2 linked regions of the Promicromonospora sp. Populi genome follow. Each later gene encodes a partner of the first gene's protein in a complex. Links are inferred from orthologs where the notes say so. Each region holds a gene or a part of one and is shown on either strand. Other genes may lie near its edges. The genes, in order: rpsG and tig.

What was found.
Region 2: the proteins of rpsG (region 1) and tig are in contact, whole or in part, in a crystal structure (PDB 3GTY), measured with the Thermotoga maritima proteins. The link is inferred for Promicromonospora sp. Populi from one-to-one orthologs. Residues at the interface, in WP_004081843.1 of Thermotoga maritima: Lys34, Lys52, Lys55, Glu59, Arg62, Gln63, Glu66, Asn67, Lys69, Val71, Arg95, Ala109, Lys110, Lys111, Gly112, Arg113, Pro114, Glu117, Glu121, Ile124, Ala125, Tyr127, Asn128, Asn129, Thr130, Gly131, Lys135, Asp139, Arg142, Met143; in WP_004081061.1 of Thermotoga maritima: Glu122, Val124, Val129, Leu130, Tyr133, Glu188, Gly259, Ile262, Tyr263, Glu266, Ser270, Glu273, Gln274, Glu277, Arg308, Gln311, Ile312, Ser315, Tyr316, Glu325, Arg329, Arg336, Leu363, Phe366, Trp367, Arg373, Leu377, Arg381, Leu384, Glu387.

The regions. Positions count from the first base shown.
Region 1 is NZ_CP163528.1:4,377,111-4,391,225, reverse strand. Bases 10,942-13,896 are described here. They hold rpsG (30S ribosomal protein S7), read right to left. Parts: upstream 12,677-13,896; coding sequence 12,206-12,676; downstream 10,942-12,205. Other genes in these bases: rpsL (30S ribosomal protein S12), read right to left, coding at 12,676-13,050; fusA (elongation factor G), read right to left, coding at 10,942-12,111. Also shown: rplR (50S ribosomal protein L18), read right to left, coding at 1-150; rplF (50S ribosomal protein L6), read right to left, coding at 153-689; rpsH (30S ribosomal protein S8), read right to left, coding at 711-1,109; AB1046_RS19880 (type Z 30S ribosomal protein S14), read right to left, coding at 1,183-1,368; rplE (50S ribosomal protein L5), read right to left, coding at 1,370-1,942; rplX (50S ribosomal protein L24), read right to left, coding at 1,942-2,283; rplN (50S ribosomal protein L14), read right to left, coding at 2,286-2,654; rpsQ (30S ribosomal protein S17), read right to left, coding at 2,789-3,079; rpmC (50S ribosomal protein L29), read right to left, coding at 3,084-3,323; rplP (50S ribosomal protein L16), read right to left, coding at 3,323-3,739; rpsC (30S ribosomal protein S3), read right to left, coding at 3,742-4,596; rplV (50S ribosomal protein L22), read right to left, coding at 4,596-4,955; rpsS (30S ribosomal protein S19), read right to left, coding at 5,024-5,305; rplB (50S ribosomal protein L2), read right to left, coding at 5,320-6,156; rplW (50S ribosomal protein L23), read right to left, coding at 6,188-6,490; rplD (50S ribosomal protein L4), read right to left, coding at 6,487-7,179; and 4 more genes.
Region 2 is NZ_CP163528.1:47,494-61,577, forward strand. What follows is about bases 3,803-6,726. They hold tig (trigger factor), read left to right. Parts: upstream 3,803-4,532; coding sequence 4,533-5,921; downstream 5,922-6,726. Other genes in these bases: AB1046_RS00265 (carbohydrate ABC transporter permease), read left to right, coding at 3,803-4,336; AB1046_RS00275 (ATP-dependent Clp protease proteolytic subunit), read left to right, coding at 6,152-6,726. Outside these bases: AB1046_RS00245 (hypothetical protein), read left to right, coding at 1-57; AB1046_RS00250 (flavin-containing monooxygenase), read left to right, coding at 90-1,241; AB1046_RS00255 (ABC transporter substrate-binding protein), read left to right, coding at 1,282-2,586; AB1046_RS00260 (carbohydrate ABC transporter permease), read left to right, coding at 2,583-3,503; more of AB1046_RS00265, read left to right, coding at 3,500-3,802; more of AB1046_RS00275, read left to right, coding at 6,727-6,787; AB1046_RS00280 (ATP-dependent Clp protease proteolytic subunit), read left to right, coding at 6,832-7,551; ATP-dependent Clp protease ATP-binding subunit ClpX, read left to right, coding at 7,837-9,126; AB1046_RS00290 (long-chain fatty acid--CoA ligase), read right to left, coding at 9,235-11,064; AB1046_RS00295 (chorismate mutase), read left to right, coding at 11,225-11,572; AB1046_RS00300 (Vms1/Ankzf1 family peptidyl-tRNA hydrolase), read left to right, coding at 11,778-12,956; AB1046_RS00305 (DUF1877 family protein), read left to right, coding at 13,142-13,648; valS (valine--tRNA ligase), read right to left, coding at 13,809-14,084. UniProt on the Bacillus subtilis protein: Involved in protein export. Acts as a chaperone by maintaining the newly synthesized protein in an open conformation. Functions as a peptidyl-prolyl cis-trans isomerase.

The sequences.
Region 1 (14,115 bases):
GTCGTCCACGACCTGCGCCACCATGTGGCGCGAGGAGCGGGTGACAACCAGACGCGGACGAACGGCGGTGCCGGTGATCTTCTTGCGCAGGCGCAGGTGACGGCGCTGACGTGCGACGGCCTTGCCCTTGCCCAGGATCTTGATAGCCATCGTCACTTACCAGCCTTTCCGACCTTGCGGCGGACGTTCTCGCCGGCGTACCGCACGCCCTTGCCCTTGTAGGGCTCGGGCTTGCGGATCTTGCGAATGTTCGCTGCGACCTCGCCGACCTGCTGCTTGTCGATGCCCGAGACGGAGAACTTGGTAGCGCTCTCGACTGCGAACGTGACACCTGCGGGGGGTTCGATGACAACGGGGTGGCTGAAGCCGAGCGCGAACTCAAGGCCCGAGCCCTTCGCCACGACGCGGTAACCAGTACCGACGATCTCGAGCTTCTTCTCGTAGCCCTGCGTCACACCGATGATCATGTTGGCGATCAGGGTGCGGGTCAGGCCGTGCAGCGCACGGGAGGTCCGCTCGTCGTCCGGGCGGGACACCACAAGCTGGGCGTCCTCCTGAGCGACATTGATGGGGGCGGGCACTGTGTGCTCGAGAGAACCCTTGGGGCCCTTCACGGTCACGAGCGCGCCGCTGAGTGTGATATCCACGCCGGCTGGGACCGGAACGGGAAGCTTGCCGATTCGAGACATTGGCGTTTTCTCCTTTCCGGATTACCAGACGTAGGCGAGGACTTCGCCGCCGACGCCCTTGGCCTGTGCCTGTCGGTCGGTCAGCAGGCCGGAGGACGTGGACAGGATCGCCACGCCCAGGCCGCCGAGCACCTTGGGCAGTTCGGTGGACTTGCGGTACACCCGCAGACCGGGCTTCGAGATGCGACGCACGCCCGCCAGGGCACGCTCGCGGTTCTGGCCGTACTTCAGCTCGATCGTCAGGGCCTTGCCCACCTGGGCGTCCTCAACGTTCCAGCCGGAGATGTAGCCCTCGGCCTGCAGGATCTCAGCAATGTGCGTCTTCAGCTTCGACGACGGCATGGTGACCGTGTCGTGGTGCGCCGAGTTCGCGTTACGCAGACGGGTCAGCATGTCTGCGATCGGGTCGGTCATAGTCATCGGGCTCTTGCCCTTCCTCGCCGGGGTATCCGAACTGCCTTGTGGGGCCGAACAGACCTACGACGTAGTTGTGTTACCAGCTGCTCTTGGTGACGCCGGGGAGCTCGCCGCGGTGGGCCATCTCCCGGACGCAGATACGGCACAGTCCGAACTTGCGGTAAACGGAGTGCGGGCGACCGCACTTCTGGCACCGGGTGTAGGCGCGAACCGCGAACTTCGGCTTGGCGGCCGCCTTGTTGATCAGGGCCTTCTTCGCCATGTCAGTTCTCCTTGAAGGGGAAGCCGAGACGGCGCAGCAGAGAGCGGCCCTCGTCGTCGGTCGTCGCCGTCGTCACGACCGTGATGTCCATACCGCGGACCCGGTCGATCTTGTCCTGGTCGATCTCGTGGAACATCGACTGCTCCGTGAGACCGAAGGTGTAGTTGCCGTGGCCGTCGAACTGCTTGGGCGACAGACCCCGGAAGTCGCGGATACGCGGCAGCGCGGTCGCCAGCAGGCGGTCCAGGAACTCCCACATACGGTCACCGCGAAGCGTGACGTGCGCGCCGATCGGCATGCCCTCACGCAGCTTGAACTGCGCGATGGACTTACGAGCCTTGGTGACCTGCGGCTTCTGACCGGTGATCGCCGAGAGGTCCTTGATGGCCCCCTCGATGAGCTTCGAGTCCTTGGCCGCGTCGCCGACACCCATGTTCACGACGATCTTTGTGAGACCGCCGGCCTGGTGCACGTTCTTGTGGCCGAACTCCTCGATCAGCGCCGAGAGGATCTCCTCGCGGTACTTCTGCTTGAGGCGCGGCTGGGCCGGGGCCTCGATGGTCGTCTCAGTCATCAGATGTCCTTCCCGGAGCGCTTCGCGACGCGGATGCGAACGGTCTTCTCACGACCGTCGCGCTCCACCTTCTCGACGCGGTACCCGACCCGGGTGCCCTTCTTGGACTCCGGGTCGACGATCATCACGTTGCTCACGTGGATCGGCGCCTCGACGGTCTCGATGCCACCGGTGCGGGTGCCGCGCTGCGACTGGCCCACCTTGGTGTGCTTCGTGACGCGCTGAACACCCTCGACCACGAGGCGGTCGGAGTCCTTGAGGACTTCCAGCACGCGGCCGGTCTTGCCCTTGTCGCGACCCGAGATCACGATGACCTGGTCGCCCTTCTTGATCTTCGCCATGGTCAGAGCACCTCCGGAGCGAGCGAGATGATCTTCATGAACCGCTTGTCACGCAGCTCACGGCCAACCGGGCCGAAGATGCGGGTGCCACGAGGCTCGCCGTCGGCCTTCAGGATGACGGCGGCGTTCTCGTCGAACTTGATGTAGGAACCGTCGGGACGACGGCGCTCCTTGGCGGTCCGGACGACGACAGCCTTGATGACGTCGCCCTTCTTCACGTTGCCGCCCGGGATCGCATCCTTGACGGTGGCGACAATGGTGTCGCCAATTCCGGCGTAGCGACGGCCGGAGCCACCGAGAACGCGGATGCAGAGAATCTCCTTGGCACCCGTGTTGTCGGCGACCCGAAGTCGCGACTCCTGCTGGATCATTTGAATGAACTCCTGTCGTCGAACTGGTTCTCGCGCGGACTTGTTCCGGCGAGCCTGGTCGAACGGATAGTTGCTGTGCTGGGGGCGTCACGCGTACGTGTGTCACGCATCGCCCCCAGCGAGAAGAGAAGTCCTTACTTGGCCTTCTCGAGGATTTCCACGAGCCGGAACCGCTTGGTAGCGGACAGCGGGCGGGTCTCCATGATGACGACCAGGTCGCCGATGCCGGCGCTGTTCTGCTCGTCGTGTGCCTTGACCTTCGTGGTGCGACGAATGACCTTGGCGTAGAGCGGGTGCTTTACCCGGTCCTCGACCTCGATCACGATGGTCTTGTCCATCTTGTCGCTCACCACGTAGCCACGGCGCACCTTACGCGTCGCGCGCTGGGCCTCGGGGGCCTCAGCAGCAGTCGTGTTGTCGGTCATTGCCTCACTCACTCACACTCGGAGCCGTACGGATGCCGAGCTCGCGCTCACGCAGGATCGTGTAGATCCGGGCGATGTCGCGACGCACGGCCTTGAGACGACCGTGGCTCTCGAGCTGGCCGGTCGCCGACTGGAAGCGGAGGTTGAACAGCTCCTCCTTGGCTTCCTTCAGCTTGGCGACGAGAGCCTCGTCGTCCATGCCATCCAGGTCGATGGGGGCAAGCCCCTGCGTACCGATAGCCATCAGACACCACCCTCGCGCACCACAAAACGGCACTTCATCGGGAGCTTGTGCATCGCGCGGCGCATGGCCTCGCGAGCAAGGGACTCGTCAACACCGGCCAGCTCGAAAAGGATCCGACCCGGCTTGACGTTGGCGACCCACCACTCCGGAGAACCCTTACCGGAACCCATGCGGGTCTCGGCAGGCTTCTTCGTCAGCGGACGGTCCGGGTAGATGTTGATCCACACCTTGCCGCCACGCTTGATGTGGCGAGTCATTGCGATACGCGCCGCCTCGATCTGGCGGTTGGTGACGTACGCCGGCTCCAGAGCCTGGATGCCGAAGTCGCCGAACGCGATCTGTGTTCCACCCTTGGCCGAGCCGGAGCGCGACGGGTGGTGCTGCTTGCGGTGCTTGACCCTGCGCGGGATCAGCATGGTCAGGCCTCCGTTCCGGTCTCTGCGGCCGGAGCAGCAGCTGCCTCAGCCGCGGGGGCTGCGTCAGCACTGCGCTCGGCCGGACGCTCGTTGCGACGAGGACCACCGCGACGGTCGCCGCCGCGCTCGCCACCGCGGTCTGCACCGCGAGGGCCACGCTCGTCGCGGCCACGGCCCTGACGGGGTGCGGCAACGGCCTGCTGAGCGGCGAACTCCTTCTCGGTGACCTCGCCCTTGTAGATCCACACCTTCACGCCGATACGGCCGAAGGTGGTGCGGGCCTCGTAGAAGCCGTAGTCGATGTACGCGCGGAGCGTGTGCAGGGGCACGCGGCCCTCGCGGTAGAACTCCGAACGGCTCATCTCTGCGCCGCCGAGGCGGCCGGCAACCTGCACGCGGATGCCCTTCGCACCGGCACGCTGGGCGGACTGCATGCCCTTGCGCATCGCGCGACGGAACGAGACACGGCTGGCCAGCTGCTCGGCAATGCCCTGAGCAACGAGCTGCGCGTCGATCTCCGCGTTCTTGACCTCGAGGATGTTGAGCTGAACCTGCTTGCCCGTGAGCTTCTCGAGCTCACCGCGGATGCGGTCGGCCTCTGCACCTCGGCGGCCGATCACGATGCCCGGACGTGCCGTGTGGATGTCCACGCGGACACGATCGCGGGTGCGCTCGATCTCGACCTTGGAGATGCCGGCACGCTCAAGACCAGTGCCCATGAGCTTGCGGATCTGCACGTCCTCGCGGACGTAGTCGCGGTACCGCTGACCGGGCTTGGTGCTGTCGGCGAACCAACGCGACCGGTGGTCAGTGGTAATACCCAGGCGGTACCCGTGCGGGTGAACCTTCTGTCCCACTATCGGGCCCCTTCCTTGTCTGCGAGCACCACGGTGATGTGGCTGGTGCGCTTAAGAATGCGCGTAGCACGTCCCTGAGCCCGCGGGCGGAAACGCTTGAGCGTCGGCCCCTCGTCCACGAACGCGACGGTGACGACCAGGTCGCCCTCGTCGAAGCGCTCGCTCGCGCGGTCTGCCTTCACCCGAGCATTTGCGATCGCGCTCTCCACGACCTTGCGGATCGGCTCACTGGCGGCCTGCGGTGCGAACTTCAGCACCGCGACGGCCTCAGAGGCCTGCTTGCCACGGATGAGGTCCACGACGCGCCGGGCCTTCTGGGGCGTGACACGGACGAACCGCGCCTGCGCCTTGGCTTCCATTGCTGTCCTGCTTCCTTTTCTCAGACAGTCCAGGTCATCACTGCTTCGGGTGGGGAGAACCCCACGCCTCAGCGGCGACGACCCTTCCTGTCGTCCTTCACGTGGCCGCGGAAGGTCCGCGTGGGAGCGAACTCGCCGAGCTTGTGGCCAACCATCGCCTCGGTCACGAAGACCGGGACGTGCTTGCGACCGTCGTGCACGGCAAAGGTGTGACCGAGAAAGTCGGGCGTAACAACCGACCGACGGGACCAGGTCTTGATGACTGTCTTGGTCCCCTTCTCGTTCTGGACGTCCACCTTCTTCTGAAGGTGTCCATCTACGAAGGGGCCCTTCTTCAGGCTACGAGGCATGTTTCAGGCTCCTATCAGCGCTTCTTGCCGGTACGACGGCGCCGGACGATCATCCGGTCGCTCGACTTGTTCGCGTGGCGGGTACGACCCTCGGCCTGGCCCCAAGGGCTGACCGGGTGACGTCCGCCGGACGTCTTGCCTTCACCACCACCGTGGGGGTGGTCCACCGGGTTCATGGCGACACCACGGACGGTCGGGCGCTTGCCCTTCCACCGCATGCGGCCGGCCTTGCCCCAGTTGATGTTCGACTGCTCGGCGTTGCCGACCTCGCCGACGGTTGCGCGGCAGCGCAGGTCGACGAGACGGATCTCGCCGGACGGCATGCGCAGCTGCGCGTACGGGCCGTCCTTGGCAACGAGCTGCACCGACGCACCAGCCGAACGGGCGATCTTCGCACCGCCACCGGGCCGAAGCTCGATGGCGTGGATGACCGTACCGGTCGGGATGTTGCGCAGCGGCAGGTTGTTGCCGGGCTTGATGTCAGCACCCGCACCGGCTTCGATGCGGTCGCCCTGCGACAGCTTGTTCGGCGCGATGATGTAGCGCTTCTCGCCGTCCGCGTAGTGCAGGAGCGCGATGCGCGCCGTGCGGTTGGGGTCGTACTCGATGTGAGCGACCTTCGCAGGCACGCCGTCCTTGTCGTGACGACGGAAGTCGATGACGCGGTAGGCCCGCTTGTGGCCACCGCCCTTGTGACGCGTCGTGATGCGACCGGTGTTGTTACGGCCACCGGTCTTGCTCAGCGGGCGAAGCAGCGACTTCTCCGGCTGCGACCGCGTGATCTCGACGAAGTCGGCGACGCTGGAGCCGCGGCGGCCGGGCGTAGTCGGCTTGTACTTACGGATTCCCATGGGGATCTGTCCTCAATCGTCTCTCGTCAGCTCAGCCGACCGGACCGCCGAAGATGTCGATCGTGCCCTCGCGGAGGGTGACGATCGCACGCTTCGTGTCCTTGCGCTTGCCGAGGCCAAAACGCGTGCGACGCGTCTTGCCCTTGCGGTTAATCGTGTTCACCGACGCGACCTTGACGCTGAAGACCTTCTCGATAGCGATCTTGATCTCGGTCTTGTTGGCGCTCGGGTCCACGAGGAAGGTGTACTTGCCCTCGTCGAGAAGGTTGTAGCTCTTCTCGGAGACGACCGGCGCAAGCAGGATGTCGCGCGGGTCCTTCACGATGACGGTCACTTGGCGGTCTCCTCAGCGGTATCGGCCTCGGACTCCGTGGCGACAGCCTTCGCACCCTTGGTGGGGCCCGCGAGGAACGCGGCGAGCGCGCCCTCGGTGAAGATGACGTCGTCGGAGACGAGCACGTCGTAGGTGTTCAGCTGGTCAGCGACCAGGAGGTGCACCTCGGGAACGTTGCGAAGGGACTTGACCGTGGCCTCGTCGTCACGCTGCGTCACGACGAGCACGTGGGCACGCGTCGTGAGCTTCGTGATCGTGGAGAGCGCCGTCTTGGTCGACGGGACACCTTCGATGCCGAAGCCGGCAACGACGTGCACGCGACCGGCGCGAGCGCGGTCAGAGAGCGCACCGCGGAGGGCGGCGGCCTTCATCTTCTTCGGGGTGCGCTGGTCGTACGAGCGCGGCTGCGGGCCGTGGACGACGCCACCGCCGGCGAACTGCGGTGCACGCGTCGAACCCTGGCGGGCGCGACCGGTGCCCTTCTGCTTGTACGGCTTGCGGCCACCACCGCGGACCTCGCCACGAGTCTTCGTGGAGGCGGTGCCCTGGCGAGCTGCTGCGCGCTGCGCAACAACAACCTGGTGGATCAGCGGAATGTTCACGGCAACGTCGAACACCTCGGCGGGAAGCTCGGCGGTGCCGGCCTTCTTGCCCTTGGCGTCCAGGACGTCGACAGTCAGAGCGGTCATCGGGTTCACGCTCCCTTCGCGGCGTTACGCACGAGGACGACGCCACCCTTGGGGCCGGGAACCGCGCCCTTGACGAGCAGCAGACCCTTCTCGACGTCGACCGCGTGAACGGTCAGGTTCTGAGTGGTCTGACGGTCATTACCCATCCGACCTGCCATCCGCACGCCCTTGAAGACTCGCGACGGCGTCGAAGCGCCACCGATCGAGCCAGGCTTGCGGTGGTTACGGTGCGCACCGTGCGAGGCGCCCACGCCGTGGAAGCCGTGGCGCTTCATGACGCCCGCGGTGCCCTTCCCCTTGGTGGTGCCGATCACGTCGACCACTGCGCCGGCCTCGAAGGCCTCAGCGGTGATCTCCTGGCCGAGCGTGAACTCAGCCGCGTTCTCGGTGCGGATCTCGGCCACGTGACGACGCGGCGTGACGCCGGCCTTCTCGAAGTGGCCCTTGAGGGGCTTGGTGACCTTGCGCGGGTCGACCGGGCCGGCGGCGAGCTGAACTGCCGCGTAGCCGTCGGTGTCCACCGTGCGGATCTGGGTCACCACGTTCGTGCCCACGGAGACCACGGTTACCGGCACGAGGCGGCCCGCCTCGTCCCAGAGCTGGGTCATGCCGAGCTTCGTCCCGAGCAACGCGGTCACGTTCTTCTGCTGGTTGGTCATGGTGTCCTCCAGCCTCAGAGCTTGATCTCGATGTTCACGTCCGCCGGCAGGTCGAGTCGCATGAGCGAGTCGACGGCCTTGGGCGTGGGATCGATGATGTCGATAAGCCGCTTGTGCGTGCGCATCTCGAAGTGCTCGCGGCTGTCCTTGTACTTGTGAGGCGACCGGATCACAACGAAGACGTTCTTCTCCGTCGGCAGCGGCACCGGACCCACGACCGTCGCACCAGCGCGAGTGACCGTGTCGACGATCTTGCGCGCCGAACTGTCGATCACCTCGTGGTCGTAGGACTTGAGCCGGATGCGGATCTTCTGTCCCGCCATGGCGTCGTCTGACTCTCTCTCTCGAACCGCTACTGTCCGACCCACGCACTCGGGCGTGTCGCTTAAAGCGGCACAGCCGGGCGCAGAACACCATCGCTGGTGCCGGGGCCGTTGGGAAGTGATCTTGTCCTGGCTGTACAGCCTGGACCGACCACGACGTTTGCCGAGCCTGCTCGGAACAGTGCCTTCGAAACCGAAGGATGTGTGCTCCGCGGGGCGCCCTGTACGCATCGAACAGCAAGCGACAAACCCCGCGACCCCGTACCCGGTTTCTCCCCGGGAGGGTGACCGCTCCAGCCTCTGCTGACCCCGGACGAGCCGGGACCAAGGACTGCGGTTCTGCACACTGTTCGATACTTGAAAGAGCACGCCTGTAACAGGCAACTGTGCAATCTTGCCATACGACTGGGCATGCGCCAAACGGAGGCGCTGTGATGCCCGCTACTTGCGCGATGGGGCCCGGGCGCCGAAGCACCCGGGCCCCATCGTTTCAGCTGACTTCCGTCAGATGAGTCTGTGCACCAAGATCACTTGAGGATCTTGGTCACACGGCCTGAACCGACCGTGCGGCCACCCTCGCGGATGGCGAAGCCCAGACCCTCCTCCATGGCGATCGGCTGGATGAGCTCGACCGTCATCTCGGTGTTGTCGCCGGGCATGACCATCTCGGTGCCCTCAGGCAGCGTGATGACGCCGGTGACGTCCGTGGTGCGGAAGTAGAACTGCGGGCGGTAGTTCGAGTAGAACGGGTTGTGACGGCCACCCTCGTCCTTGCCCAGGATGTAGACCTGTGCCTCGAAGTTCGTGTGCGGGGTGATCGAACCCGGCTTCACGACGACCTGGCCACGCTCGACGTCCTCGCGCTTGATGCCACGCAGGAGCAGACCGGTGTTGTCGCCGGCCTGTGCCTGGTCCATCTGCTTGTGGAACGTCTCGATGCCGGTGACCGTGGTCTTCTGCGGCTCGCGGATGCCCACGATCTCGACGTCGGAGTTGACGTCCAGGGTGCCACGCTCGACCTTGCCGGTGACGACGGTGCCACGACCGGTGATCGTGAAGACGTCCTCGATCGGCATGAGGAAGGGCTTGTCGAGGTCGCGCACCGGCTGGGGCACGTTCTCGTCGACAGCGTCCATCAGCTCGATGATCTTCTCGACCCACTCCGGGTCGCCCTCGAGCGCCTTGAGGCCCGAGACGCGGATGACCGGGGCGTTGTCGCCGTCGAACTCCTGCGCGGAGAGCAGCTCACGGACCTCCATCTCGACGAGCTCGAGGATCTCCTCGTCGTCGACCATGTCGGACTTGTTGAGCGCCACCATCAGGTAGGGCACGCCGACCTGACGGGCGAGCAGCACGTGCTCACGCGTCTGGGCCATCGGGCCGTCCGTCGCGGCAACCACCAGGATCGCGCCGTCCATCTGCGCGGCACCGGTGATCATGTTCTTGATGTAGTCGGCGTGACCCGGGGCGTCGACGTGCGCGTAGTGGCGCTTCGGCGTCTCGTACTCGATGTGCGCGATGTTGATCGTGATACCGCGCTGCTTCTCCTCCGGCGCGGCGTCGATCTCGTCGAAGTTGCGCTGCGTGTTCGCCGGGAGCTCCGGGTACTTGTCCGCAAGCGTCTTCGAGATCGCGGCGGTCAGCGTCGTCTTACCGTGGTCGACGTGACCGATCGTGCCGATGTTGACGTGCGGCTTGGTCCGCTCGAACTTGGCCTTAGCCACTTGGGGTCCTCCTGGGACTTGGGTAGATGTTCCGAACGTTGCAGATGCTCGGCCAAGAAGCCTACAACTGCGGGGCGTGCGGTTTTTCCTACAGGTTGGTTGTGCGGGTCGACCTGTGGGGACTCACTCGCCCCGGGTCTTCTTGATGATCTCTTCGGCAACTGCCTTGGGAACCTCGGCGTAGCTGTCGAACTGCATCGAGTACACCGCGCGACCCTGGGTCTTCGACCGGAGGTCGCCGATGTAACCGAACATCTCGCTCAGCGGCACCTGGGCGCGAACGACCTTGACACCGGTCGCGTCCTCCATGGACTGGATCATGCCACGTCGGGAGTTGATGTCGCCGATCACGTCGCCCATGTACTCCTCGGGCGTACGCACCTCGACGGCCATGACCGGCTCGAGCAGAACAGGGTCGGCGCGCTTGACGCCTTCCTTGAAGACCATCGAACCGGCAATCTTGAACGCCATCTCCGAGGAGTCGACGTCGTGGTACGCACCGTCGATCAGCGACGCCTTGACGCCGACGACCGGGAAGCCCGCCAGCACACCCTGCTGCATGGCCGACTGGATACCAGCGTCCACGGACGGGATGTACTCACGCGGGATGCGGCCACCGGTGACGGCGTTCTCGAACTCGTAGAGCTCGCCGTCCGAGGTCTCCAGCGGCGCGAAGGTCACCTGGACCTTGGCGAACTGGCCGGAACCACCGGTCTGCTTCTTGTGCGTGTAGTCGACCTTCTCCGCAACGCGGCGAATGGTCTCGCGGTACGCGACCTGCGGCTTGCCGACGTTCGCCTCGACCTTGAACTCGCGACGCATACGGTCGACGAGGATGTCGAGGTGGAGCTCGCCCATACCGCCGATGACGGTCTGGCCGGTCTCGTCGTCCAGCCGCACGCGGAAGGTCGGGTCCTCCTGCGCGAGCTTCTGGATAGCGGTCGACAGCTTCTCCTGGTCGGCCTTCGTCTTCGGCTCGATCGCAACGTCGATGACGGGCTCCGGGAAGCTCATCGACTCCAGGATGACCTGGTTCGCCGGGTCCGACAGGGTGTCACCGGTGGTGACGTCCTTGAGCCCGATGAACGCGTAGATGTGGCCGGCGTGCGCCTCTTCGACCGGGTTCTCCTTGTTGGAGTGCATCTGGAAGAGCTTCCCGATGCGCTCCTTCTTGCCCTTGGTCGAGTTCTGCACGGCCGCGCCCTGCGCGACCTTGCCCGAGTAGACGCGGACGTAGGTCAGCTTGCCGAAGAACGGGTGCGTGGCGACCTTGAAGGCGAGGGCCGAGAACGGCTCCGACTCGTCCGGGCGACGCTCGACGATCTTCTCGGCGTCCTTGACGTCGTGGCCCTGGACTGCAGGCACGTCGAGCGGCGAGGGGAGGTAGTCGATGACGGCGTCGAGCATGGGCTGGACGCCCTTGTTCTTGAACGCCGAACCACACAGGACCGGGAAGGCCGCGGAGGTGACCACGAGCTTGCGGATGCCGCTCTTGATCTCGGCAACCGTGAGCTCCTCACCGCCGAGGAACTTCTCGAGCAGGTCGTCGTCCGCCTCGGCGACGGCCTCGACGAGCTGGGCGCGGTACTGCTGCGCCTTCTCGAGCAGGTCGGCCGGGATGTCCTCGACCTCGTACTCCTCGCCCATCTTGGTGTCGCCGCGCCAGGTGAGCGCCTTCATCTCGACGAGGTCGACAACACCCTCGAAGTCGTTCTCAGCACCGATCGGGAGCTGGATGACGAGCGGCTTCGCCTTGAGGCGGTTGATGATGGTGTCGACGGTGAAGTAGAAGTCCGCACCGAGCTTGTCCATCTTGTTGACGAAGCAGATGCGCGGGACGTCGTACTTGTCCGCCTGGCGCCAGACCGTCTCCGACTGGGGCTCGACGCCCTCCTTGCCGTCGAACACGGCAACGGCACCGTCGAGCACGCGGAGCGACCGCTCCACCTCGACCGTGAAGTCGACGTGACCCGGCGTATCGATGATGTTGATCTGGTTGTTCTTCCAGTAGCAGGTCGTCGCGGCGGACGTGATCGTGATGCCGCGCTCCTGCTCCTGCTCCATCCAGTCCATCGTCGACGCACCGTCGTGCGTCTCACCGATCTTGTAGTTCACACCCGTGTAGAACAGGATGCGCTCGGTCGTCGTGGTCTTTCCGGCATCGATGTGGGCCATGATGCCGATGTTGCGGACCTTGTTCAGGTCGGTCAGCACGTCGAGTGCCACGGTGTCTTACCCCTTGGTCTAAAGGTGGGCTGGGCGCCGGCGGTGAGGCATCTACCGACGGCCCCGGGGGTTACCCGGGGCCGTCCGGAAGCTACTACCAGCGGTAGTGCGCGAAGGCCTTGTTGGAGTCGGCCATCTTGTGCATGTCCTCGCGGCGCTTGACCGCGGCACCGAGACCGTTCGACGCGTCGAGGATCTCGTTCATCAGGCGCTCCGTCATCGTCTTCTCGCGACGAGCGCGGGAGAAGTCGGTGAGCCAGCGCAGCGCGAGCGTGGTGGCACGCGTGGGGCGCACGTCGACCGGCACCTGGTAGGTGGCGCCACCGACACGGCGGGAACGCACCTCGAGCGCCGGGCGGACGTTGTCCAGCGCGCGCTTGAGCACCACTACGGGGTCGCCGTCGGTCTTGGACCGAACGCCCTCGAGGGCGCCATAGACGATCGCCTCGGCGGTCGACTTCTTGCCGTCGAGCAGGACCTTGTTGATCAGCTGCGTGACAACCGGGGACCCGTAGACCGGGTCGACGATGAGCGGCCGCTTCGGGGCCGGACCCTTACGGGGCATTAGCTCTTCTCCTTCTTGGCGCCGTAACGGGACCGAGCCTGCTTGCGGCCCTTCACGCCCTGCGTGTCGAGTGCGCCACGGACGATCTTGTAGCGAACACCGGGGAGGTCCTTCACTCGGCCACCGCGCACGAGCACGATCGAGTGCTCCTGCAGGTTGTGGCCGACACCGGGGATGTACGCGGTGACCTCGACCTGGGACGAGAGCTTCACGCGAGCGACCTTGCGGAGCGCGGAGTTCGGCTTCTTGGGGGTGGTGGTGTACACGCGGGTGCACACACCGCGCCGCTGGGGGGAACCCTTGAGGGCCGGAGTCTTCGACTTCACGGCCTTCGAGGTCCGCCCCTTGCGGACGAGCTGGTTGATCGTAGGCACTACGTCTCCGTCGTCTTAATGAGCTTCGGCGACGCCCTGCCGGCGTCCCCGTCGATGGTTCTGGCTTGTGCGTGCCGATCGCATGCGGCACCCACAGCCCCCACGGGGACCGTTACGCCACGTACCACCGGCTCGATGGCCCGGCTCCGCCAATCGAGGCACGAGGTGCCGCGGGAGGAAATCACCGGGATGCCCACGCACTCACATCGGCCGCTTCCGAAGCTGCCTCGCGGCGGCCTTCAAGAGGTGCGGCCCGACGGCGCGGGCACGAATTCTAAGAATACCCGCGTGTCTACGGGCGGTCAAAACGAATCGGGTGTGAGGTTCGCCCGAAACCCGCGAAGGCCGCCGAGTCAGAGCGTCGGTCCGACTTCCGCACGGGTCACCCAGTGCGGAAGTCGGACCGACGCTCTGACTCGGCGGCCCGACCGGTCAGCGGAAGTCGCCGAGGTCCAGGTCCTCCAGCGGGATCGCCTCGCCCGAGCCCATACCGAGCGTCGGGAAGTCGATCTCGTCGTAGCCGAAGCTCGGGTAGAGCTCGGCCTTGGCCTGCTCGGTGGGCTCGACCTCGACGTTGCGGTAGCGGGGAAGACCCGTACCGGCCGGGATGAGCTTACCGATGATGACGTTCTCCTTGAGGCCCAGCAGCGGGTCACGACGACCGCTCATCGACGCCTCGGTGAGCACTCGGGTGGTCTCCTGGAAGGAGGCCGCCGAGAGCCACGAGTCGGTGGCGAGCGAGGCCTTCGTGATACCCATCAGCTCCGGACGGCCAGCGGCCGGCTGGCCACCCTCGGAGACGGCCTTGCGGTTGGCGTCCTCGAAGCGCATGCGCTCCGCGAGCTCGCCAGGCAGCAGGTGCGAGTCACCCGAGTCGAGCACGGTCACGCGACGCAGCATCTGCCGCACGATGACCTCGATGTGCTTGTCGTGGATGTCCACACCCTGGCTGCGGTAGGTCTCCTGGACCTGGTCCACAAGGTGGGTCTGCGTGGCACGCGGGCCGAGGATCCGCAGCACCTTCTTCGGGTCGACAGCACCCTGCACGAGCTGCGTGCCCACGGT
Region 2 (14,084 bases), 4.3 Mb from region 1 along the record:
AGCGCGTGGCTCCAATCGCTCTCGAAACTTCGTGAAGTGGTGGCGGCAAAGCCCTGAGAGACAGCCCAGCAGCCCACTACGCTCCACCCATGCCCCACACCGCTTACGTCATCGGCGCCGGACCCGCCGGCCTCGCCGCCGCGGCAGCACTGCAGGCCAAGGGCGTGGACGTCACGGTCCTCGAGAAGTCGGAGCACGTCGGTAACGCCTGGCGGCACCACTACGACCGCCTGCACCTGCACACCACGCGCGGCCTCTCGGGGTTGCCCGGCCTGCCGATCCCGCGCGAGTTCGGCCGCTGGGTCGCCCGGGACGACGTCGTCCGCTACCTCGAGGCGTATACGAAGCACCACGACCTGCGGATCGAGCACGGCGTCGAGGTCACGCGCCTCGACCGCGAGGGCCCCGCCGACGGCGAAGGCCGTGCGCACCGCACCTGGACGGTCACCACCACCGCAGGCCCACGCACGGCGGACGCCGTCGTCGTCGCCACCGGCTACAACCACACCCCGCACGTGCCCGACTGGCCGGGCGCGGACGGGTTCACCGGACAGATCGTGCACGCGAGCCACTACCGCAACCCGGCCCCCCACGCCGGCCAGGACGTTCTGGTCGTAGGCGTGGGCAACACCGGCGCCGAGATCGCCCAGGACCTCGCCGAGGGCGGCGCGGCGAGCGTCCGCCTCGCGGTCCGAACGCCGCCGCACATCGTGCGCCGCAACCAGGGCCCGTGGGCCGCGCAGTACACGGGCCTGCTGGTGCGGCACCTGCCGACCGCCCTGGTCGACGCGCTGAGCGTCCCCGTCCGCAGGGCCAGCTTTCCGGACGTGTCGCACCTCGGGCTGCCGATCCCCGCGGTGGGCCTGGCCAGCCGCGTTGCCCAGGGCGCCATCCCGGTGCAGGACATCGGCCTGGTCGCCGCCGTCGAGTCGGGTGCGATCCAGGTGGTCGCACCGATCGAGCGGTTCGACGGCGGCGAGGTGGTCCTGGCCGACGGCGCCCGGCTCGCCCCCGACGTCGTGCTCGCCGCCACCGGGTACCGCCGGGCGCTGGAACCGGTGCTTGGCCACCTGGGTGTGCTCGGCGAGCGCGGCAAGCCGATCGCGACCAACGGCCGCCCCGCCGCGCCCGGCCTCTACTTCACGGGCTTCACCAACCCGATCAGCGGCATGTTCCTGGAGATGGCGGCGGACGCCCGCCGCATCGCGCGCAACGCGGCGCGTTATTTCGATTCAGCGTAAATGCTTGACACTCCGACGTCGGGACGGAAACGTCCGGCGCATGAACCGCCGAACGACCGTCGCCGCAGTCACCACCGCCTTCGTGGCGCTGACGCTCGGCGCGTGCGCGCCGTCGTCCGACAGCCCGGAGCCAGGGGCAGCCCCCGGCGAGGGATGCGACGGCGAAGCCGTAGCCCTCGACGTCTGGTCCTGGCGCACCGAGGACGTCGACACGTACGAGCAGATCTTCGACGTCTTCGAGCAGGCCAACCCCTGCATCACGGTGAACTTCCAGGCCTACCTCAACACCGAGTACAACCAGGTGCTGCAGACCGGCATGACCGGCTCGGACGGGCCCGACATCGCCCAGGTGCGGTCCTACGGACAGCTCCAGCCGCTCGTCGACGGCGGCAACCTGGAACCGCTGGAGGACCTCGTCCCGGCGCTCGCCGACTTCGACGAGACGGCGCTCGACGGCGCTCGCGGCCGGGAGGACGGCGCGGTCTACGGCGTGCCGCTCGCCACCCAGACGATCCAGGTCTACTACAACACCGCGATCTTCGAGGAGCACGGCCTGGCGGAGCCCGAGACCTGGGACGACTTCATCGCCCTGAACGACGCGCTCCTGGAGCAGGACGTGACCCCGCTCGCGGTCGGCGCGCGCGACGGGTGGTTCGTGCCGACCGTGCACGACGCCCTGACCGCCGCCCAGTACGGCGGTGCCGACTTCCAGCAGGCCCTGCGTGACGGCGCCACCGACTTCACCGACCCGGCCTACGTCGACTCGCTCCAGACGCTCAAGGACCTCCAGCAATACATGCCCGACGACGTGACCGGCGTGCCGTACACGGACGCGCAGGTGCTGTTCACCTCCGAGCAGGCAGCGATGTTCGCCGGCGGCTCGTACGAGCAAGCGTTCTTCCAGGATGCCAACCCGGAGCTCGAGCTCGGGGTGTTCCAGGTGCCCCCGCCGCCCGGCTCGGCCCTGGACCACCCGGTCACCGCCGGGTACGCGGACGGCAACTGGGGCCTGTCGGCGACGACGGAGCACGTGGAGGAGTCCGAGACGCTGCTGAACTGGCTGGCCACGCCCGAGTTCGGGCAGCTCGTGGCCGACGAGCTCAAGCAGTTCTCGCCGATCCCCGGCGTCGAGTTCTCCGACCCGCTCCAGCAGGAGATGTGGGACCTGTACCAGGAGAACCCCGCGCCGTACCTGCTGCTCGTGGACTTCCGCTACGGCGACCCCGTGGGCACGGACCTGATGGGGGAGGCTGGGCAGCAGCTGTTCCTCGGCGACACCGACGCCGAGGGCGCCGCGCAGGTCATCCAGGACGGCCTGTCGGCCTGGTGGACGCCGGGCGAGTGAGCGGGCGTCGCACAGCGGCGCTGCCCACGCCCGTCGCACTGCTCTTCCTGCTGCCTGCCGCGGCGCTGTTCGCGATCTTTGTGCTCTACCCGATGGCGACAGCGCTGAGCTACTCGCTGTTCTCCTGGCGCGGCACCGCGCAGGACGCGTTCGTCGGGCTGGACAACTTCGTCGCACTGATCACCACCGAGCCGTACCGCAGCCAGCTGCCGCGCGCGTTCGGGCACAACGCGCTCCTGTTCGCCGGGGCGATGGTCGTGCAGAACTCGGTGGGCCTGCTGCTGGCGTACGTGCTGCACAAGCGGGAGCGGGCGCGGCGCCTGTTCCAGGTGCTCTACACGATGCCGTATCTCGTATCGCCGCTGGTCGTCGGCTACCTGTGGTCGTTGCTGCTCTCGCCGCTGTTCGGCCCGGTGAACGCCGTCCTGCGCGCCGTCGGCCTGGAGTCCGTTGCCCAGCCCTGGCTGGGCGACCCCGACACCGCCCTGTGGGTGGTGGTGCTGGTGACGGCGTGGCAGTGGGTCGGGTTCCCGCTCCTGGTCTACGGCGCCGCGCTCGGGTCGCTCGACCCCACGATGGAGGAGGCCGCGATGCTCGACGGCGCGAGCTCCCGGCAGCGGTTCTGGCACGTCACCCTGCCCATGCTGACGCCGGTGATCGGCACCGTGAGCGTGCTGACGTTCATCTTCTCCATGGAGGCGTTCCCGATCCCGTACGCGCTGGGCGGGTCCAACGGCAGCCCGACGGGCGCCACCGACGTCATGTCGCTCCTCTTCTACCGCACGGCGTTCGGCTCGGGAGCCTCGAACGCGATAGGCATCTCGTCCGCGATCGCGATAGTGCTGTTCCTCGTGATCGTCGGGGTGTCCGTGCTGTTCACACGGTGGTTCCGCCGCATGGAGCGGAGGCTGACGTGAGCCGGTCCGGTGGCCGGGGCCCGGTGGGCCGAACGGGAGTGAACGTGGTGCTGTGGGGCTACGCCGTCGTCGCGCTGCTGCCCCTGCTGATCATGGTGTGGAACTCGTTCCGGTCGGACCAGGAGCTCGTGGCCGAACCGCTCGGGCTGCCGGCCAGCCCGTCGTTCGACGCGTACCGCGAGGCCTGGGTCGAGGCGTCGTTCTCGACCTACTTCGTCAACTCGGTGCTGGTCACCACCGCCTCGGTGGCGCTGTCGACCGCCGTGTCGCTGCTGGCCGCGTACGCGCTGGCGCGGTCGCGCTCGCGGCTCATGGCGGTGATCGAGCAGGTGTTCGTGTCGGGCCTGATGATGCCCGTGTTCCTCATGATCGTGCCGATCTTCTACCTGCTGGACACGATCGGCCTCGCCTCGACCCGGACCGGCCTGATCCTGGTCTACTCGGCGGTCTCCATCCCGTTCTCGGTGTTCGTGCTGGCCACGTTCCTGCGCCAGCTGCCCGACGAGCTGGAGGACGCCGCCCGGATCGACGGCGCCGGACCGCTGCGCACGTTCTGGTCGGTGCTGCTGCCGCTCGTGCGGCCCGCGATCGCCACCGTGGTGGTCTTCCGGTTCGTGCCCATCTGGAATGACTTCTTCTACCCGCTGATCCTTGTGCGCGACCGCACGCAGTACACGCTGCCGGTCGGTCTGACGACCTTCTTCGGGGAGTATCAGACGTCGTGGTCGACCCTGTTCGCGGGGCTGGTCATCGCCACGCTGCCGCTGGTGGTCCTGTTCCTCGTGGCGACCAGGCAGATCGTCGCGGGGCTGACGGCGGGCATGGGGCGCTGACGGGAGAGGCCGCCGTCTTGCATTCGGCGCCCGTGGTCGTGGGGCGTACCATTGACGGGTTGCCCGTGCGCCTGCCGCACAGCGCCGTCAGCGAGGCTGTCGGCGAGCAGCGGCAACTGAGCTGAGCATCCCCGCGCCACCCCGGGACGTTGTACTCCGGCGTGCGCGCACCCCCGACATTCTGGAGACCATCGAAGTGAAGAGCGCCGTCGAGACCCTGGAGCCCACCAAGGTCAAGCTGACCGTCGAGGTGGACTACGACGAGCTCAAGCCGAGCATCGATCACGCCTACGAGCACATCGCGGAGCAGGTGAACGTCCCCGGCTTCCGCAAGGGCAAGGTGCCCCCACGCATCATCGAGCAGCGGGTCGGCTGGGGCGCAGTGATCGAGCACGCCGTGAACGACGGCCTCTCCGGCTTCTACCGTGACGCGCTCAGCGAGACGGACCTGCGTCCGCTCGCCCAGCCCGAGATCGACGTCACCGACGTCCCGGCGAAGGCCGGCGAGGGCACGCTGAAGTTCACGGCCGAGGTCGAGGTGCGGCCCGAGATCGAGCTCCCCGAGCTGTCCGACGTCGACCTGACGGTCGACTCGACGACCGTCACCGACGAGGACGTCGCCGAGCGCATGGACGCCCTGCGCGAGCGTTTCGGCACCCTGGTGGGCGTGGACCGCCCCGCCGTCGAGGGCGACTACATCGTCATCGACCTCAAGGCCGTCATCGGCGACGAGGAGGTCGACTCCGTGTCGGGCGTCTCGTACCAGATCGGCTCCGGCAACATGCTCGAGGGCCTCGACGAGGCGCTGACCGGCCTGTCCGCCGGCGAGACCACCACCTTCAAGGCCCCGCTCGCGGGCGGCGACCACGAGGGCAAGGACGCGGACGTCACCGTCACCGCGACGTCGGTCAAGCAGCGCGACCTGCCCGAGGTGGACGACGACTTCGCCCAGCTCGCCTCCGAGTTCGACACGCTCGAGGAGCTCAAGGACGACCTGAAGACCCAGGTCGCCGGCATCAAGACCTCCAACCAGGCCGTCACCGCGCGTGACGCCCTCATGGAGAAGCTCCTGGAGACCGTCGAGGTCCCCGTGCCGAACGGTGTGGTCGAGGCCGAGGTGCACCGTCACCTCGAGTCCGAGAGCCGCCTGGAGGACGACGAGCACCGCGCCGAGGTCACCGCCGACGCCACCAAGGCGATCAAGAACCAGATCCTGCTCGACACCCTCGCCGAGAAGCTCAAGGTGCAGGTCAGCCAGGGCGAGCTCGTCGAGTACCTGGTGAGCGCCTCGCAGCAGTACGGCATGGAGCCCAGCGAGTTCATCCAGTCGCTCGAGCAGGGCGGTCAGATCCCGGCCATGGTCGGCGAGGTCGCTCGCTCGAAGGCGCTCGCCGTCGCGCTGCGCCAGATCGAGGTCAAGGACTCCGACGGCAACGTCGTGGACCTGAGCGAGTTCATCGGTTCGGAAGAGGCCGACGAGGCCCAGGCCGCGCTCAGCGCGGCGGTGGCGCAGGCTCAGGAGGCCGCGGACGCCGAGGCTCCCGAGGCTGCCGAGCCGGAGGCGTCGGAGCCCGCCAAGGCCTGACGCACACCCGGCCCGAGAGGGCCGGAGCACGACGCCCGACGGCGGTCCGCACCCCCGTACGAGGGTGCGGACCGCCGTCCGCGTTCCCCCCGACTTCGCCGTGGGCAGCACCGATGCGCTGTAGGCGAAAACGGCGCCGGATCAGGAGTTCTGGCGGGCAGGGGCACGTTAGGGTCGAGCGACACTACGTCGTAGGACGTGGTCCAAGGACGAGAGTCAATACCGAGGAGATGGACGTGAACGATCTGCTGCGGATGGATGCTGGGCCGGTAGCTCGGGCGGAGGGTGCTGGCTTCGGTCTCAACGACTCCATCTACAACCGGCTGCTCAAGGAGCGCATCATCTGGCTGGGGTCGGAGGTGCGCGACGAGAACGCGAACGCCATCAGCGCGCAGATGATGCTTCTCGCGGCTGAGGACCCCGACAAGGACATCTGGCTGTACATCAACTCACCCGGCGGTTCCATCACGGCCGGCATGGCGATCTACGACACCATGCAGTTCATCAAGCCGGACGTGGCGACCGTGGCGATGGGGATGGCCGCCTCCATGGGGCAGTTCCTGCTGTCGTCGGGCACGAAGGGCAAGCGGTACATCACGCCGCACGCCCGCGTGCTGATGCACCAGCCGTCGGGCGGCATCGGCGGCACCGCGACCGACGTCCGGATCGGCGCGCAGCTCATCATGCACATGAAGAAGGTGCTCGCCGAGCTGACGTCCGAGCAGACCGGCCAGTCGATCGAGAAGATCATCAAGGACAACGACCGGGACAACTGGTTCACGGCCGCCGAGGCGCTGGAGTACGGCTTCGTCGACCACGTCGTCGAGAGCGCTGCGCTTGCCGGCGGCGGCGGCATGGCCAGCTGACCGCCCGGAAACTCATCAAGACCTGATCGACGAGGAGATCCATCGTGAGTCCTGAAGCCCAGTTCGTCGCAGCCGCAGAGCGCCTGGCCGGCGCACGTGCCCAGTCGGGCATGGGGCTGCCGTTTGCCACCGCTGGCGCCACGCCGTCCGCCCGTTACGTGCTTCCGCAGTTCGAGGAGCGCACCGCGTACGGCTTCAAGCGCCAGGACCCGTACACCAAGCTGTTCGAGGACCGCATCATCTTCCTGGGTGTCCAGGTCGACGACGCGTCCGCGGACGACGTCATGGCCCAGCTGCTGGTCCTGGAGACCCAGGACCCGGACCGCGACGTGGTGCTGTACATCAACTCGCCGGGTGGCTCGTTCACGGCCATGACGGCGCTGTACGACACCATGCAGTTCATCAAGCCGCAGATCCAGACCGTGTGCCTGGGTCAGGCGGCCTCGGCCGCCGCGGTCCTGCTGGCCGCGGGTCAGCCGGGCAAGCGTCTCGCGCTGCCGAACTCGCGCGTGCTGATCCACCAGCCCGCGATGGAGGGTGGCGGCTACGCGCAGGCCTCGGACATCGAGATCCACGCGAACGAGCTCATCCGCATGCGCGAGTGGCTCGAGCTGACGCTGGCGACGCACAGCGGCAAGACGCAGGAGGAAGTGCGCAACGACATCGAGCGCGACAAGATCCTCACCGCCGCTCAGGCCAAGGAGTACGGCCTGGTCGACGAGGTGCTCCAGTCGCGCAAGCCGGTAGTGGTCGTTACCAACTGACCACAGCGGTCGATCCCGTTGATGCCGGTTTCGACGCCGGGGCCGCACCACTAATACTGGTGGACGGCGAGCCCCGGCGTCGGGCATTGTGGGACGCGCCGTACAGATCATGACAAAATTGTCATGATGTGGTGAAAATCGCCTCGGCGACCCGCCGGGTTGTCGGGCTGACAAGCAGCCACCGGTGGTGTGGAATGGGTCTGATACCGCTCGACGTTGCGGATCTGCTGGGTCAGCCGGCCTGTGCGGGACTCCGTGAGGGTGCACAAGGCGAGGAGACAGGTAGTGGTGCGAATCGGTGACGGCGCGGAACTGCTCAAGTGCAACTTCTGCGGCAAGTCGCAGAAGCAGGTGAAGAAGTTGATCGCCGGGCCGGGCGTGTACATCTGCGACGAGTGCATCGAGCTGTGCAACGAGATCATCGAGGAAGAACTCGGTGAGGCTGCGGAGCTCGGCCTGACCGAGCTGCCCAAACCACGCGAGATCTTCGACTTCCTCGAGCAGTACATCATCGGCCAGGACCCCGCCAAGCGCGCCCTGGCCGTTGCTGTCTACAACCATTACAAGCGGATCCAGGCGGGCAAGGCCGGCCGGTCGATCAGCCCCGACGAGCCGGATCCCGTAGAGATCGCCAAGTCGAACATCCTGCTCATCGGCCCTACGGGCACGGGCAAGACCTACCTGGCGCAGACGCTGGCGAAGATGCTCAACGTGCCGTTCGCCATCGCGGACGCGACGGCCCTCACTGAGGCCGGGTATGTGGGCGAGGACGTCGAGAACATCCTGCTCAAGCTCATCCAGGCTGCGGACTACGACGTCAAGAAGGCCGAGACGGGCATCATCTACATCGACGAGGTCGACAAGGTGGCCCGCAAGGCGGAGAACCCGTCGATCACGCGCGACGTGTCCGGCGAGGGGGTGCAGCAGGCGCTCCTGAAGATCATCGAGGGCACCACCGCCTCGGTCCCGCCGCAGGGCGGGCGCAAGCACCCGCACCAGGAGTTCATCCAGATCGACACGACGAACGTGCTGTTCATCGTGGCCGGCGCGTTCGCCGGGCTGGACGACATAGTGGCCGCCCGGTCCCGCAAGCGCGGCATCGGCTTCAGCGCCCCCATGGAGTCGATAGCGCTCGACGAGGACCTGTTCGCCGAGGTCCGGCCCGAGGACCTGCAGAAGTACGGGCTGATCCCCGAGTTCATCGGCCGGCTGCCCGTCATCGCCTCCGTCTCGCCGCTCGACCGCGACGCGCTGGTGCGGATCCTCACCGAGCCGAAGAACGCGCTCGTGAAGCAGTACCAGCGCATGTTCCAGATCGACGGTGTGGAGCTCGAGTTCGACGAGCCCGCCGTCGGCGCCATCGCGGAGCAGGCCCTCCTGCGGGGCACCGGGGCGCGTGGCCTGCGGGCCATCATGGAAGAGGTGCTCCAGCAGGTCATGTTCGACGTGCCGAGCCGTGACGATGTCGAGCGTGTGCTCATTACACGCGACGTGGTGCTCGACAACGTGAACCCGACGGTGGTGCCGCGCAAGAGCCCGGTCCGAGGACGTCAGCCGCGCGAGAAGAGCGCCTAGTCCCGGCACGCCGAATTAGAGCGCCTGTCCGGTTCTCCCGTGATCACCACGGGAGAACCGGACAGGCGCTCTAATTCGGCGTACCTATCGGGGCGGCGTTGGCCCGGGTCAGTGGGTTGCGGCCGGGTGGGTGTGCGGCGCCGGGGCGTACAGCGCGTCGATCGTTTCCGCGAAGTCCGCGATCACCTTGGCGCGCTTCACCTTGCTCGACGGCGTGAGGTAGCCGTTCTCCTCGGTGAAGTCGATGTCCAGGACCAGGATCTTGCGGATCGACTCGGCCTTGGAGACCGCCTCGTTCGCCTGGGCGACCACCTTGTCGAGCTCGGCCAGCACCCGCGCGTTCACGCGCGCCTCGTCCACCGACAGCTTCGGCAGGCCGTTCGCGGCGCACCAGCCGGGCAGCATCTCGGCGTCGAGCGTGACGAGCGCGCCGATGAAGGGGCGCTGGTCGCCGACGACCACTACCTGGCTCACTATCGAGTGGGCGCGCATACGGTCCTCGAGCACGGCCGGGGCGACGTTCTTGCCGCCGGCGGTCACGATGATCTCCTTCTTGCGCCCCGTGATGTGCAGGTGGCCGTGCTCGTCGACGTGCCCGAGGTCGCCGGTCCGGAACCAGCCGTCGACGAAGGCCGCCGCGGTCAGCTTCGGCTCGTTGCGGTACCCCCGGAAGATGTGCGGCCCGCGGAGCAGCACCTCGCCGTCGTCCGCTATGTCGACGTCGGTGCCGAAGAACGGCGGGCCGACGGACCCGACCACCGTCTGGTTCGGCAGGTTGACCGACGTCGGCGCCGTGGTCTCCGTGAGGCCGTAGCCCTCCAGGATGGTGACGCACGAGCCGCGGAAGAAGTGGCCGAGCCGGTCGCCGAGCGGCGCCCCGCCGGACACGGCCCACTTGAGCTGGCCGCCCATGGTGGCCTTGAGCTTGCTGAAGACGAGCCTGTCGGCGACGGCGTGCTTGGCCTTGAGCGCACCGCCCGGGCCTGACGGCGTGTCCAGGGCCCGCGAGTACTCCTCCGCGACCCGCGCGGACCAGGCGAAGATCTTGGCCTTGAGACCCGAGGACGCCTTCGCCTCGGCGCTGTTGTAGACCTTCTCGAACACGCGCGGCACGGCCAGGAGGTAGGTCGGGTGGAACGAGCCCAGGTCGGCGACGAGGTTCTTGACGTCCGGCGCGTGGCCCAGCACCGCCTGTCCGGCGATGGTCGCGACCTCGACGAAGCGGGCGAACACGTGCGCCAGCGGCAGGAACAGGAGCGTGCGGGCGTTCTCGGCGTGCAGCAGCTCGGGGATACCGGCGGAGGCGTTGATCGTCAGGTGCGTGAAGTTGCCGTGCGTGAGCTCGACACCCTTGGGGCGGCCCGTGGAGCCGGAGGTGTAGATGATCGTCGCCAGGTCGGGGCCGCGGACGGCGTCGCGACGCTGCGCCACGATGCCGGCGGAGAGGTTGGTGCCCGCCGTGCGCAGGTCGAGCACGGCGCCGTCGTCGATCACGAGGATGTCCTCGAGGCCGGGCAGGTTCGGGCGCACCCGGCCGATCGTGTCGGCGTGCGCACGGGACTCGACGACGACGAGCCGGGCATCGGCGTCGGACAGGATCCACTGGACCTGCTCGGCCGACGACGTCTCGTAGACCGGCACCGCCACCGCGCCGGCGGCCCAGATCGCGAAGTCGATCAGCGTCCACTCGTACCGGGTGCGGGACATGATCGCCACGCGGTCGCCGACCTGGATGCCACGGGCCGCGAGGCCGCGGGCGACAGCAAGGACCTCGTCCTCGAACTGGCTCGCCGACACCTTGATCCACGGGCCGTCGGGGGTGTCACGCCGCTCGATCAGAGCCTCGTTCCCGGACCGGGCCACCCGGTCCGCGAGGATCGTGTTGATGCTGGTGCCCTCTGGCACCTTCACCAAGGCCGGCGACGTGACGAGTGTCATCTGCTGCTCTCCATTGAAGTCTCGTGAAGTCTTGAAGGGGCTAAGCGATAGTTCCGGGCCTTCACCAAGTTGCGTGCCTGCTCGGCAGACTGTAGCCGATCCGTGTCGCCGGTCGGAACAGCCTTCGTCGGTAGTGTCCCCGGACGGTTAGCCTTTTCCTGTGTCCGACAACGAACCGACCAGCGCCCCCGTGCCGTCCGAGATCATCCAGATCCGCGGGAGCATCGACAACATCGACGCCGCGCTGGTCCATCTGCTCGCCGAACGGTTCAAGATGACGCGGCGGGTCGGGGAGCTCAAGGCCGTGGGGGGACTGCCCCCGGCGGACCCGGCGCGCGAGCAGCAGCAGATCCTGCGCCTCACGAGCATCGCGGAGGAGTCGGGGCTCGACCCCGCGTTCGCCGAGCAGTTCCGGCAGTTCATCGTGAGCGAAGTGATCCGGCACCACGAGCTCATCGCCGCGCTGCACAACGGCGACGACCTGCCTGAGGTCGACACCTACGCTTGAAGAGAATGACTCCTTCTTGACGCGCCTTTGCTCTTCTAGGGGGATTGCCCGACGTCGACTGGGGATATTTGGTGCGCAGGTCACAACTAATTCCGGCATGGGGGTGGCGCGCGCCCGCGATCCGTCGTTTCCTGGGAGGGAACGCCGGGGCGTGGTAATGCGGTAGGGCATCATCTCGACCTCGGCGGGAGATGCGGAGGTTCGTATGAAGATCGACTGGCTCAAGCCCCTCCTCGGCCACACCGGCCCCTTTGTGACACTGCACCTGGACGCGACGCCGTCCGAGCAGGCAGCCGAACGTGATGTTGAGGGTCGCTGGAACTCGGCACGCAAGGCCCTGGGGCAGCAGGGCGCCCCGGCCGCCGTCCTGGATGCGATCGAAGAGGTGGTCCTGCGGCCCACGAGGGTCCCGGGCCCGCACGGCCGGGTGGTCATCGCCGACCAGTCGGGTGTGCTGGTGGACCGCGTGGTGAGCAGCCCGCCGAGCGCCACGACGAGCTCGTGGGCGGCCGTACCCGCGCTGCTGCAGGCCGCGCTCGCCGCGGACGAGTCCGTGGAGCTGCTCAAGGTGGCCGTCGACCGGCAGGGGGCGGACTTCGTCCGTGCTGGCGCGGCCGGCAAGGTGCACAGCACGTTCCAGGGGCCGCACGACGAGATCGAGAAGTCCGGGTCCAACGGCGTCAAGCGCGCGCGTATCGAGTCTCGCGCCGAGGACTCGTGGGACCGCAACGCGGACGCCGTCGCGGCCGAGATCGAGCGCCTCGTGGGGGAGACCAGGGCAGAGCTGGTGCTGCTCACGGGGGACAAGCGGGCGTTGGCGCTGGTGCGCGGCGCGCTGGACTCGGCCACCGCGGAGAAGACGATCGAGGTGTCGGGCGGCGGTCGCGGCTCCGGCGTGCACGAGGGTGCGTTCGCCGAGCGGGTCGGTGAGGCGCTCGACTCCTACCGGGAGCGGCGGCGAGAGCGGGTCCTGGCGGAGCTGCGGCGTGAGCTGGGCCGGGAGGGGAACGCCGTGACGTCGGTCGACGACGTCGTAGCGGTGCTCGCCCGCGGCCAGGTCAAGGAGCTTGTGCTGGCCGAGGAGTACGGCACCGGCAACGCGCCCATGAACGGTCGCAAGCTCTGGATCGGCCCGGACCCGATCCACATCGCGGCGTACCGGTCCGACCTCGAGGCCCTGGGCGTCACGGAGCGGCTGGAGGAGCTGCCGGCCAGCGTCGCGTTGGTACGTGCGGCGGTGGGGCAGGACGCCGGCTTGACGTTCGCGCCCGAGGGTTCGGCCGACCTGATGGACGGCGTCGCCGCGACGCTGCGCTGGCGTGACGACGGCACACCCACCGAAGCGCTGGCGAGCATGTCGGGTGACGACCGGCGGCTGCACTGACCACCGTCCCGTTCCAGACATAAAGGGCGGGTGAACTTCGGGCTGTGGGAGCCCCATAAAGGCCCCCAGAACGGGCGCCAATCGGGCTGGAATTTCCGATTTTCCGCGTTTGAGAAAATGTTGCACGAGAATGTGTCCGTTTTGCCCATACACAGGGAAACGCATTATCGGTACGGTCCTGGGCCATGGGGATGATTCATTGTGAGTACGCGCGGCTCGCCGCGGACGACTTCGACAAGGCACGAACAGATCTGACCTGGGCGCTGGAGCACATCGACGAGCTCGCCGGGGAGTGGGTCCAGATGGACCTTCCGGCGCAGGAGGCGAGGTACTTCAGCATCGGCACCGTGTGGGGCCCGCTCCACACGGCGCTGCTGGTCCACGGCAAGATGCCCGTGGACCCGGTGCAGGGTGGTGCCGCACTGGGCTCCACCGACGGCATCAAGCCGGTGCGCTACCTGGGTCCCGAGGATGTGGAGAAGGCTGCCGCTTTCCTGGGCGGCACGTCGTTCGACGCGTTGGCGCCGCTGGCCGACGCCGCACTCGTCTGCGACGAGGATGTCTGCCCGAACCCGGACGAGCACGTCGCGGAGGTCGACGCCGCACGCCTTGCGGAGGCGTACGGCGAGCTCGCAGCGTTCTACGGCGCTGCCGCCAAGGCGGGCGACGCCGTGGTCCTGATGCTCAACTGATTCAAGCAGTGTCTCGCCGACCTCGGTCGGTTGCTCGGCAGGCTGCACGACTTCGGTCGGTTGCGATGAGATCGGTCAATCAAACGACCGATCTCGTAGCAACCGACCGAAGTCGCGGAAGGGCGCCGAGCAACCGACCGAAGTCGTCTGGCCTGTAGGGTCAGCCCTTGTTGCGCGGCGGGGCCTCGCCCAGCTCGCTCGACGTCACGACGATGCCGCCCTGGACCGCCTGGTCACCCTGGCCCTCCGCGGCGGGCGCGAGGTCGAGCGTCCCGGTCACGCGGCCCGCGGCCTTGATGTCCTCCACAGCCGTCTCGACGGCGGTGAGCGAACTGGCCGGGACGGCCAGCGAGGCCGCCAGGATCGGCGTACGCATCGACGCCTTCGCCTCGGACTTCACCTTGCGCAGCACAGCCAGGGCGTGACCCGCAGCTGC